Regions from separate parts of the Aeromonas sp. FDAARGOS 1414 genome, predicted to be linked through region 3. Evidence: predicted binding sites of a transcription regulator. Region 3 holds the regulator's gene; each other region holds the start of a gene.
What was found. Region 3 encodes sigma-54, which starts transcription at its own class of promoters, with help from an activator protein. Its sites were predicted from a motif close to TGGCACNGTTTTNGCTT; they were not measured.

Region 1 (3,277 bases), 1.2 Mb from region 3:
GCCGGTGCTGGAGTGGCAGGGGGAACGGATCTTGATGAACCCGGGGTCAATCTGTTTCCCGCGCGGCGAGTTGCCTGCCAGTTACGGGAGCTATGAGGACGGAGTACTGCGCGTCAATGCGTGTGAGGACGGGCGAGAGTTGTTGCGACTGGTGCTTTAAAACGGAGAGCAAAAATGCAAGGCCTGATAAGAGATGTCAGGCCTTGATACCGTAGGAGCGGGTGCCAGAGCGAGTATTGCCTTTGGCGTCATAGGTCAGGCTGTTGCGATCACGCAACTGACTCAGAAAGGTTGCCAGACGACGGTTGGAGACGATGCTCAATTCAAGCAAGCGACCGTTGATATCATTTTGTGCCTGGCAGGCATCCAGTTTTGCACGAAGCTGCGCCATCTCGTCGGGATAGGCTGCTAGCTGCAGTGCCAGTTCCGGCATCTCTGCCAGTGTCTTGTCCAGAGTTTCTATCGCAGCAAGCAATTGCTGTTTGCGCTCGGTCAGTGCAGGCAGGGCCAGTGCCTGATGCTGCTCGAGCAAGCTGAACTCCTCTTCCAGAATGCCTTGCATCTGGCTAAGGTAATCATCTTGGGTGTGCAGTAACGAAGGTAAGTCCATCATCCCAGAACTTTGTCCAGATTGGCCTCGAAACTGAACATCTTCTTGGCTACAGCGTCGCTGTTAACCTGATATTCGCCACTCGCGACGGCTTTTTTCAGTCGTTCAACCTTGCTCTCGTTGCCGGTTGAGGCGGTATTGAGGTTCTGTTGCATTTTTTGCAATTGTTGCGCCTCACTGGTCAAGGAGACGGAGTCCAGCTTGACAGTGGTCGCTTTGTTTTCGGGCGATGAGGTGACTGACTTGCTGCCTGTCCCTTGGCTATTAGCGGTATTTTGCAACCGATTATTCGCCAAGTTGTTGATATTGTTGATGGCCATTTTAGTTACCTTCGTCTGCTTTAAGATTTGCTTACCTGTTTATCGGTGCGGCAGGTCAAAACTTTAGAAAAAAAATTGTCAGGCTCCAGATATCAAAAAGTGACTGATGCGGCACCGACTGCTGTGACTTTACCTTCCACCGTTTTGCCGGAGCGAATATTGACGAGTTTGATGATCTCTCCGAAACTGCCATCTTGCAAGGCTCGGGCCATGGTTTTGATCTGGAAGTTGCTGTTTTCGGCTGTCAGGGTGACCTGATCCCCTTTACATATCACGCAAACCTGGCTCAAGCGGATGGGCTGTCCCGGTTTGATCTCCCGCTTGCTGCGTACCCCAATCAAAGGGGCCGGGTTGGTCAGATAGTCACCACGGATCAGGGTTTGATCCTGAAACGCCACTACCAGCTTGCTTTCATTCAGCAGATCCCCTTTGGCAATGGGGTCGGTGACAGTAACAAAGGGTTTTTGAATACTGACCCTTACCGGTAAGTAGACATCCCAGGGTTTTTCTTCCTCACACTTCATGTAAACAGTTGTATTACGACGAATTTCCATTTTTGCTGGCAAGCTGATGGTCAACAGATCATCGCAACGGGTTAGCGGGAGTCTCTCATCAAGGGTCGCGGCAGTGACCTCTGCTCTGGCATCCAGCGGCAGATCGAGTTGACCATAAACGAACTCTTGTGCCTGCTCTCTCAGATAGGTTGTGACATCCGAGGCATGGCTCGAGGATATGCTGCCAAAAAAGAGGCTGATGAGTAAAAGTCGGTTAATCATTTTCGCTCGTCGGTCGATAAGTTGTTCACGCATATCACCATATTTAACTATGATTGCTTCAGAATCTGTTTGTTGTCACATCGATAGTCTGACGCAATCCATCACGCATGCATGATTAATGCCAAGCGTTTTTAGGGAGTGTTTATGGCCAGTATCCTGGACTCGGTCAACCAACGTACCCAGCTAGTGGGGCAAAACCGGCTGGAATTGTTGTTGTTTCGTCTCAATGGACGTCAAAGATTTGGCATCAACGTATTCAAAGTGCGTGAAGTGTTGCAGTGCCCCCCCTTGACCGTGATGCCCAAGTTGAACTCCTGTATTCGCGGAGTGGCTCATATTCGTGGCCAGACTATCTCGGTCATCGATCTCAGCATGGCAATGGGCAAGCGCCCCATTGAAGATTTGAGCAAGTGCTTCATTATCATCTCCGAGTACAACCGCTCCATTCAGGGTTTTTTGGTGCACTCGGTCGAGCGCATCATCAATATGAACTGGGAATCTATCCTTCCTCCCCCCAAGGGGGCTGGTCGCATCAACTATATGACGGCGGTTACCGAGGTTGATGGCGAGTTGGTCGAGATCCTCGACGTTGAACGTATTCTCAACGAAATATCTCCGGTTTCTACTGAGGTCAGCCAGGAGCTGGTGGAGGCCAGTGTCGAGCATCCGACCTTGGGACGTCCCGTATTGGTTGCTGACGACTCTTCGGTTGCGCGCAAACAGGTACAGCGTGCGCTGGAGGCGATCGGAGTTGAATGCGTGCTGGCAAAAGATGGCCGCGAAGCATTGAACATGCTGCTGGAGATGACCAAAAATGGCCCTATCAAGGATCAGATTGCGCTGGTGATTTCCGATATCGAAATGCCCGAGATGGATGGCTATACATTCACTGCCGAGATCCGGAATAATCCCAATCTCAAAGATTTGCATGTTATTCTGCATACCTCGCTCAGTGGTGTATTTAACCAGGCTATGGTGCAAAAAGTTGGTGCAAACAACTTTATTGCCAAGTTCCAGCCTGATGAATTGGCCAAAGCCGTACAAAACGCACTCTAATTTAAAGAAGAACAGCTGCATGAAGACACTTTCGGATGACTTATACAAACAGTTCAGCAACTTTCTTGCGGTTCAGAGCGGGATCGTGCTGGGTGATAACAAACAGTATCTGGTGAAGAGCCGTCTTTCACCTTTGATGGCACAGTTTGGCATCGAGAGTCTGTCTGAACTGGTCACCCGTGCAATGAGTGTACGAGAGCGTGACCTGAAAATGGCGGTTGTTGATGCGATGACCACTAACGAGACCCTCTGGTTTCGTGATACATATCCGTTCCAGCTGCTGACCGACAAGATTTTTCCTGAATTGGGCAAAAGTGGTCGCCCTGTCAAGATTTGGTCTGCTGCCTCATCTTCGGGACAGGAGCCATATTCTATCGCCATGACGGCGCTGGAGCAGCAGATGAAGAAGCCGGGTACCTTGCCCGGTGGAGTGCAGATTGTCGGGACAGACATATCGACTACCATGCTGAATCAGTGCAAGGAAGGGGTATATGACAGTCTGGCTTTGGCACGCG
Region 2 (3,277 bases), 150 kb from region 3:
CGATCGACATTTTCGACCCGGATAGAGAGGCTGTTGCTGACGATGGGGGCAGCCTTGCCATCCAGGGTCAGGCGCACATCATACTGGGTTGGCGGTTTGGGGCTGATTTGACCCTGAAAGACGATATTGCCTGTGTTGTCGCGCAGGGTGCTGCCCTGTTCAGGGGAGAGCAGCTCGATCACCAGTTTGGCCGCCTCCTGCTCCTTCTTGGCATCGGCGCCAGTCAGGCTGTTGAAGTTGTCTACCTGTACCGAGCTGGGGGCGCTACCCAGCAGGGGAGCAGCCCGCAGATCCACCTCCTTTACGTTTTTGCCGGGAGGAGGGGCATCCGTGTAGTGGGTAATGCCATTGCCATCGACCCAGGAGTAGACCTTGGCCGCATGAGTACTGAATGAGGTCAGTAACAGGAGGGTAATTGCTCCTATGCCATGTATCTTGTTCATCCATCTCTCCTTGACGGTATCTTGCTTAATCCTATCAGAGAAAAAACCCGCCATCTGGCGGGTTTTGTCACGATTCGGCAAGCTGCCCCAATCTAAATGGGCTGTCTGCTGCGACTTAGACGGAGTAGTACAGTTCGAACTCCAGCGGGTGCGGGGTCATGCGCACACGGTCAACATCCTGCTGTTTCAGTTCCAGATAGGAGTTGATGAAGTCATCGCTGAACACGCCGCCACGGGTCAGGAACTCGCGGTCAGCATCAAGAGCAGCCAGTGCTTCGTCCAGAGAGCCGGCAACGGTCGGTACTTCTGCAGCCTCTTCCGGCGGCAGGTCGTACAAGTTCTTGTCCATGGCATCGCCCGGATGGATCTTGTTGATGATACCGTCCAGACCGGCCATCAGCTGGGCAGCGAAGGCCAGGTACGGGTTGGCAGCCGGATCCGGGAAGCGCACTTCGATACGACGAGCTTTCGGGCTCGGTACCACCGGGATACGGATGGAGGCAGAACGGTTGCGGGCAGAGTAAGCCAGCATGACAGGGGCTTCATAACCCGGAACCAGACGCTTGTAGGAGTTGGTGGTCGGGTTGGCGAAGGCGTTGATGGCCTTGGCGTGCTTGATGATACCGCCAATGTAGTGCAGCGCCATCTCGGACAGACCGCCATACAGGTCCCCGGCGAACAGGTTGACGCCGTTCTTGGCCAGAGACTGGTGGCAGTGCATGCCGGAGCCGTTGTCACCGAACATGGGTTTCGGCATGAAGGTGACGGTCTTGTTGTAGGCGTGGGCCACGTTGTGGATCACGTACTTCAGTACCTGTACTTCATCTGCTTTCAGCGTAAGAGTGTTGAAGCGGGTAGCGATCTCGTTCTGACCGGCAGTGGCCACTTCGTGGTGGTGAGCTTCAACGACCTGGCCCATCTCTTCCAGCACCAGACACATGGCGGCACGGATATCCTGGGAGGAGTCGACCGGTGCAACCGGGAAGTAACCGCCTTTCACGAACGGACGGTGACCCTTGTTGCCATGCTCATAGGCAGTGCCGGAGTTCCATGCGGCTTCTTCAGATTCGATTTTCACGAAGCTGTGGCCCATGGTGTTGGAGAAGGTGATGTTGTCGAACATGAAGAATTCCGGCTCCGGCCCGAACAGCACGGTGTCAGCGATGCCGCTGGACTTCAGGAAATCTTCTGCACGCTTGGCGATGGAGCGCGGATCGCGGTCGTAGCCCTGCATGGTGGCAGGCTCCAGTACGTCACAAACGATGTTCAGGGTGGTCTCTTCGGTGAACGGGTCCAGCTTGGCGGAGGCTGCGTCCGGCATCAGTACCATGTCGGATTCGTTGATGCCCTTCCAGCCGCCGATGGAGGAACCATCGAACATCTTGCCGTCTTCGAAGAAATCTTCATCAACCTGGTGAGCAGGGATGGATACATGCTGCTCTTTACCCTTGGTGTCGGTAAAGCGCAGATCAACAAACTTGACTTCGTGTTCCTGGATCAGGGCCAAAACGTTCTGGGCTGACATGCTAAGTAACCTCCGGTGTTAAAACTCTCTGGGTGAATGCGTCGTCGTATTCACACAAGCCAGTATCGTGCCAAGTTTGTGACAGCTTGATTTCAGGGCAATCTCGCTGAAGAGGCTCCCCAAAATCAGGCGATCTCGACTCGCGTTGCATCAATTTAGTGCGATGGTGGATCGTTTTGGTGCACTGTAATGGTGCGCGAAATACGGTCACCGCCCATCTAAGCAGGGTTTGTCAGAGAGGTCTATGATCCAGATCTGTTGTTATGCGCGAATGTACTGCAATTCTGCTAGGCAGATCACAAAGGCAAGAGTACAATTAGCGCCCAATTTTACCCGGTGATTGAGGCGAGAATGTTAGAGAATTTACGCAATATTGCGATTATTGCGCACGTTGACCACGGCAAAACGACTCTGGTTGATAAGCTGCTGCAGCAGTCCGGCACCCTGGACCGCTCCACGGAAGGCCAGGAACGGATCATGGACTCCAATGATCTGGAACGGGAACGTGGCATCACCATTCTCGCCAAGAACACTGCGATCCGCTGGAATGACTACCGCATCAACATCGTTGATACCCCGGGTCACGCCGACTTCGGTGGTGAAGTAGAGCGCGTACTGTCCATGGTTGACTCCGTGCTGCTGCTGGTTGACGCCGTAGACGGCCCGATGCCGCAAACCCGTTTCGTGACCCAGAAAGCGTTCGCTCAGGGTCTGAAGCCGATCGTGGTCATCAACAAGGTTGACCGTCCGGGTGCTCGTCCTGACTGGGTAATGGATCAGGTATTCGACCTGTTCGACAACCTGGGCGCGACTGACGAACAGCTGGATTTCAAAGTTGTTTACGCCTCTGCACTGAACGGTTGGGCCACCATGGATCAGGACGTCGAGTCCGAAAACATGGAGCCGCTGTTCCAGGCCATCGTTGACAACGTTGAAGCGCCGAAGGCTGATGCCGAAGGTGGTTTCCAGATGCAGATCTCCCAGCTGGACTACAACTCCTACGTGGGCGTTATCGGTATCGGCCGTATCACCCGTGGTCGCGTCAAGACCAACCAGCAAGTCACCATCGTTGGTGCTGACGGCAAGACCCGTAATGGTAAAGTCGGTCAGGTGCTGGGTTACCTGGGTCTGTCCCGTACTGAAGTTGCCGACGCGCAAGCGGGTGACATCATCGCTATCACCGGTCTGGGCGAGCTGAAAATCTCCGACACCATCTGTGACAACGGTGCCGTTGAGGCCCTGCCGCCGCTCTCCGTTGACGAGCCGACCGTGAACATGACCTTCCAGGTCAACACTTCACCGTTCGCCG
Region 3 (3,277 bases):
CCGGCGAGAAAGGGGCCGAGGTGATGACTGCCTACGGCAAGCCCGCCACCTTCTTCCAGATCTTGGATAACGGCAAGCCGGTCAATGCCCACGGCAATACCATCCGCTACGAGCTGAAGAATCGTCTGGTGACCATCACCGGCAACGGTCAGCTCAAGCAGGAAGATAGCCAGGTCAATGGCGATCTGATCCGCTACGACATCGTCAAACAGAAGATGATCGCCGAGAGCAAGAGCCCGAGCCAGCGGGTCAAAACTGTATTCCTGCCGGATCAGGTAGAGAATTTCGATAAGCCCGCCGACCAGAAGAAGCAGGGAAAATAAGCCATGGCAGTGTTAAAAGCAGTGGGTCTGCAGAAGAGCTACAAGCGCCGCATGGTGGTGAGTGACGTCAGCCTGGAAGTGGGCACCGGCCAGATTGTCGGCCTGCTCGGCCCCAACGGGGCGGGCAAGACCACCTCCTTCTACATGATCGTGGGGCTGGTGCAGCGCGATGCCGGTCTCATCACCATCGACGATCAGGACATCAGCCTGCAGCCCATGCATGTGCGGGCGCGTAACGGCATCGGTTACCTGCCGCAGGAGGCCTCCATCTTCCGTCGCCTGTCGGTGTTCGACAACCTGATGGGCGTGATGCAGACCCGCAAGGGGTTGAGCCGTGAAGAGCGTGAAGACAAGGTTCAGCAACTGCTGGAAGAGTTCAATATCACCCACATTCGCGACAACCTGGGTCAGAGCCTCTCCGGTGGTGAGCGTCGCCGGGTCGAGATCGCCCGTGCGCTGGCGGCCGAGCCGCGTTTTATTCTGCTGGATGAACCCTTTGCAGGGGTTGACCCGATTTCTGTGATAGACATCAAGAAGATCATTCAGCATCTGAAAGATAGGGGCCTTGGCGTCTTGATTACCGACCACAACGTCAGAGAGACTCTGGACGTATGTGAGAAGGCCTATATCGTCAGCCACGGCAAGATGATTGCCGAAGGTGCACCGGCTGACATCCTTGCCGATGAGCAGGTCAAGCGCGTCTATTTGGGCGATCAATTCAGTCTATAGTAAGGGGGCATGCCTTCATTTCCTTTGACGAGTGCCTCGCTGAACATAAGGATATCCCGACGTAGATGAAGCCGACATTACAGTTGCGTCTCGGTCAGTCCCTGACCATGACGCCGCAATTACAACAAGCGATTCGTCTGCTCCAGCTCTCCACTCTGGAACTTCAGCAGGAAATTCAGCAAGCGCTCGAAAACAACCCTCTGCTGGAGCAGGAAGAGAGCGAGGCGCAAGAGACCAGTCCGGAAGCGCCGGTCGATGCCAGCCAGCTGGATTCCAGCGATGCCATGGCTCAGGAGCAGATGCCGGATGAGTTGCCGGTGGATACCACCTGGGACGAGGTTTACTCTGCCGGCACCGCCCAGAGCGCGGGCCCCATCCACGATGGGGAAGATAGCGTCTATCAGGGTGAAACCACCGAAAACCTGCAGGATTATCTGCTGTGGCAGATGCGGCTCACACCGTTCAGCGATGTGGATGCTGCCATCGCGCTCGCCATTATCGATGCCATCGACGAATCCGGTTATCTGACCGTTGCGCTGGAGGATATCCAGGCAGCCGTCACCAGCGATGACGTAGAGGTGGAGCTCGATGAGGTCGAGGCGGTACTCAAGCGGGTGCAGCACTTCGATCCGGTCGGTATTGCTGCCCGTTCTGTGCAGGAGTGTTTGCTGATCCAGCTGGATCAGTATGACCCGCAGACCCCCTGGCTCAACGAGGCCAAGGAGGTGATCCTCGAGCACATGGAGCTGCTCGGCAACCGGGATTACCGCACCCTCGCCCGCAAGACAAAACTCAAGGAGAGCGACCTCAAGGAGGTGCTGGATTTGATCCAGCTGCTGGAGCCGCGCCCCGGCAATGGCATCATCCAGAGCGACTCCCAGTACGTGATCCCCGACGTCTCCGTTGTCAAGAAGGGCAGCAAGTGGGTGGTCGAGCTCAATCCCGACTCCGCCCCCCGCATCCGGGTCAACGAGACTTATGCCGCCATGGCCCGCAACGCCCGCAGCAGCACCGACACCCAGTTTATTCGCTCCCATTTGCAGGAAGCCAAGTGGTTCATCAAGAGCCTGGAAAGTCGCAATGACACCCTGCTGAAAGTGGCCAGTTGCATTGTCGAGCAGCAACAGGGCTTTTTCGAGTATGGTGAAGAGGCGATGAAGCCGATGGTGCTCAATGACATCGCCGAAGCGGTGGAGATGCATGAGTCGACCATCTCCCGGGTGACGACCCAGAAGTACATGCATACCCCCCGTGGTATCTTCGAATTGAAGTTTTTTTTCTCCAGCCATGTGAACACCGAAGGAGGAGGAGAGTGCTCATCGACCGCAATTCGCGCGCTCATCAAGAAGCTGGTCACGGCAGAGAATCCTGCCAAGCCGTTAAGTGATAGCAAGATCGCGGATTTGCTGGCCGAACAGGGTATTATGGTGGCGAGACGCACGATCGCTAAGTATCGCGAATCCTTGTTTATCCCACCTTCCAATCAGCGCAAACGCCTGGTTTAGGCAAACAAAAGGATGATGTTATGCAAATTAACCTGACCGGACACCATGTCGAGATCACCGAAGCTCTGCGTGATTATGTGAATAACAAATTTGCCAAACTCGAGCGTCATTTCGACCACATCAACAATGTTCATGTGGTGCTTAGCGTGGAAAAACTGAACCAGATAGCGGAAGCCAAATTGCACGTCAGCGGTGGCGAAGTGTTTGCCAACTCTGAACATGCCGATATGTATGCTGCGATAGACACCTTGCTCGACAAGCTGGACAGGCAGATCATCAAGCACAAAGATAAGTTAAATAAAAAATAACCATGCAACTTGAACACATACTGAGTCGGGACTGCACCAAGAGTGCAGTCCCTTGTACCAGCAAGAAACGCGCCCTCGAAATCATCAGCGAGCTGGCCGCCGAACGCCTTGGCACCTCCCGTCAGGCGCTGTTTGAATGCTTGCTGGCCCGTGAAAAAATGGGTAGTACCGGGATCGGTGCCGGTATTGCGATCCCCCACGGTCGCATTGACGATGAGTTCCCGCCAACCGCGATCCTGATGACCTTTGCCGACCCTATTCCTTTCGACTCCATCGACAATCAACCGGTTGACCTGCTGTTTGCCTTGCTGGTGCCGGAAAGCGAGTGCAAGCAGCATCTCAAGACCCTTTCTCTGATGGCTTCCAAGCTGGGTGACAAGGCGGTTTGCCGCCAGTTGCGTCAGGCAACCAG

Region 1: a site for sigma-54 is predicted at 1,814-1,830, ahead of flgA (flagellar basal body P-ring formation chaperone FlgA). Genes of this name have one in related genera too.
Region 2: a site for sigma-54 is predicted at 2,025-2,041, ahead of glnA (glutamate--ammonia ligase). Genes of this name have one in related genera too.

The regions. Positions count from the first base shown of each region.
Region 1 covers NZ_CP077210.1:2,040,805-2,044,081, reverse strand. The annotation lists gene yfcE (phosphodiesterase) at 1-160, shown strand, start outside; gene I6L44_RS08970 (flagella synthesis protein FlgN) at 197-613, opposite strand; gene flgM (flagellar biosynthesis anti-sigma factor FlgM) at 610-930, opposite strand; gene flgA (flagellar basal body P-ring formation chaperone FlgA) at 1,023-1,706, opposite strand; gene I6L44_RS08955 (chemotaxis protein CheV) at 1,851-2,762, shown strand; gene I6L44_RS08950 (protein-glutamate O-methyltransferase CheR) at 2,782-3,277, shown strand, end outside.
Region 2 covers NZ_CP077210.1:3,437,018-3,440,294, reverse strand. The annotation lists gene I6L44_RS15545 (DUF4124 domain-containing protein) at 1-443, opposite strand, end outside; gene glnA (glutamate--ammonia ligase) at 559-1,968, opposite strand; gene typA (translational GTPase TypA) at 2,320-3,277, shown strand, end outside.
Region 3 covers NZ_CP077210.1:3,286,985-3,290,261, reverse strand. The annotation lists gene lptA (lipopolysaccharide transport periplasmic protein LptA) at 1-323, shown strand, start outside; gene lptB (LPS export ABC transporter ATP-binding protein) at 327-1,052, shown strand; gene I6L44_RS14770 (RNA polymerase factor sigma-54) at 1,118-2,557, shown strand; gene hpf (ribosome hibernation promoting factor) at 2,578-2,865, shown strand; gene ptsN (PTS IIA-like nitrogen regulatory protein PtsN) at 2,868-3,277, shown strand, end outside.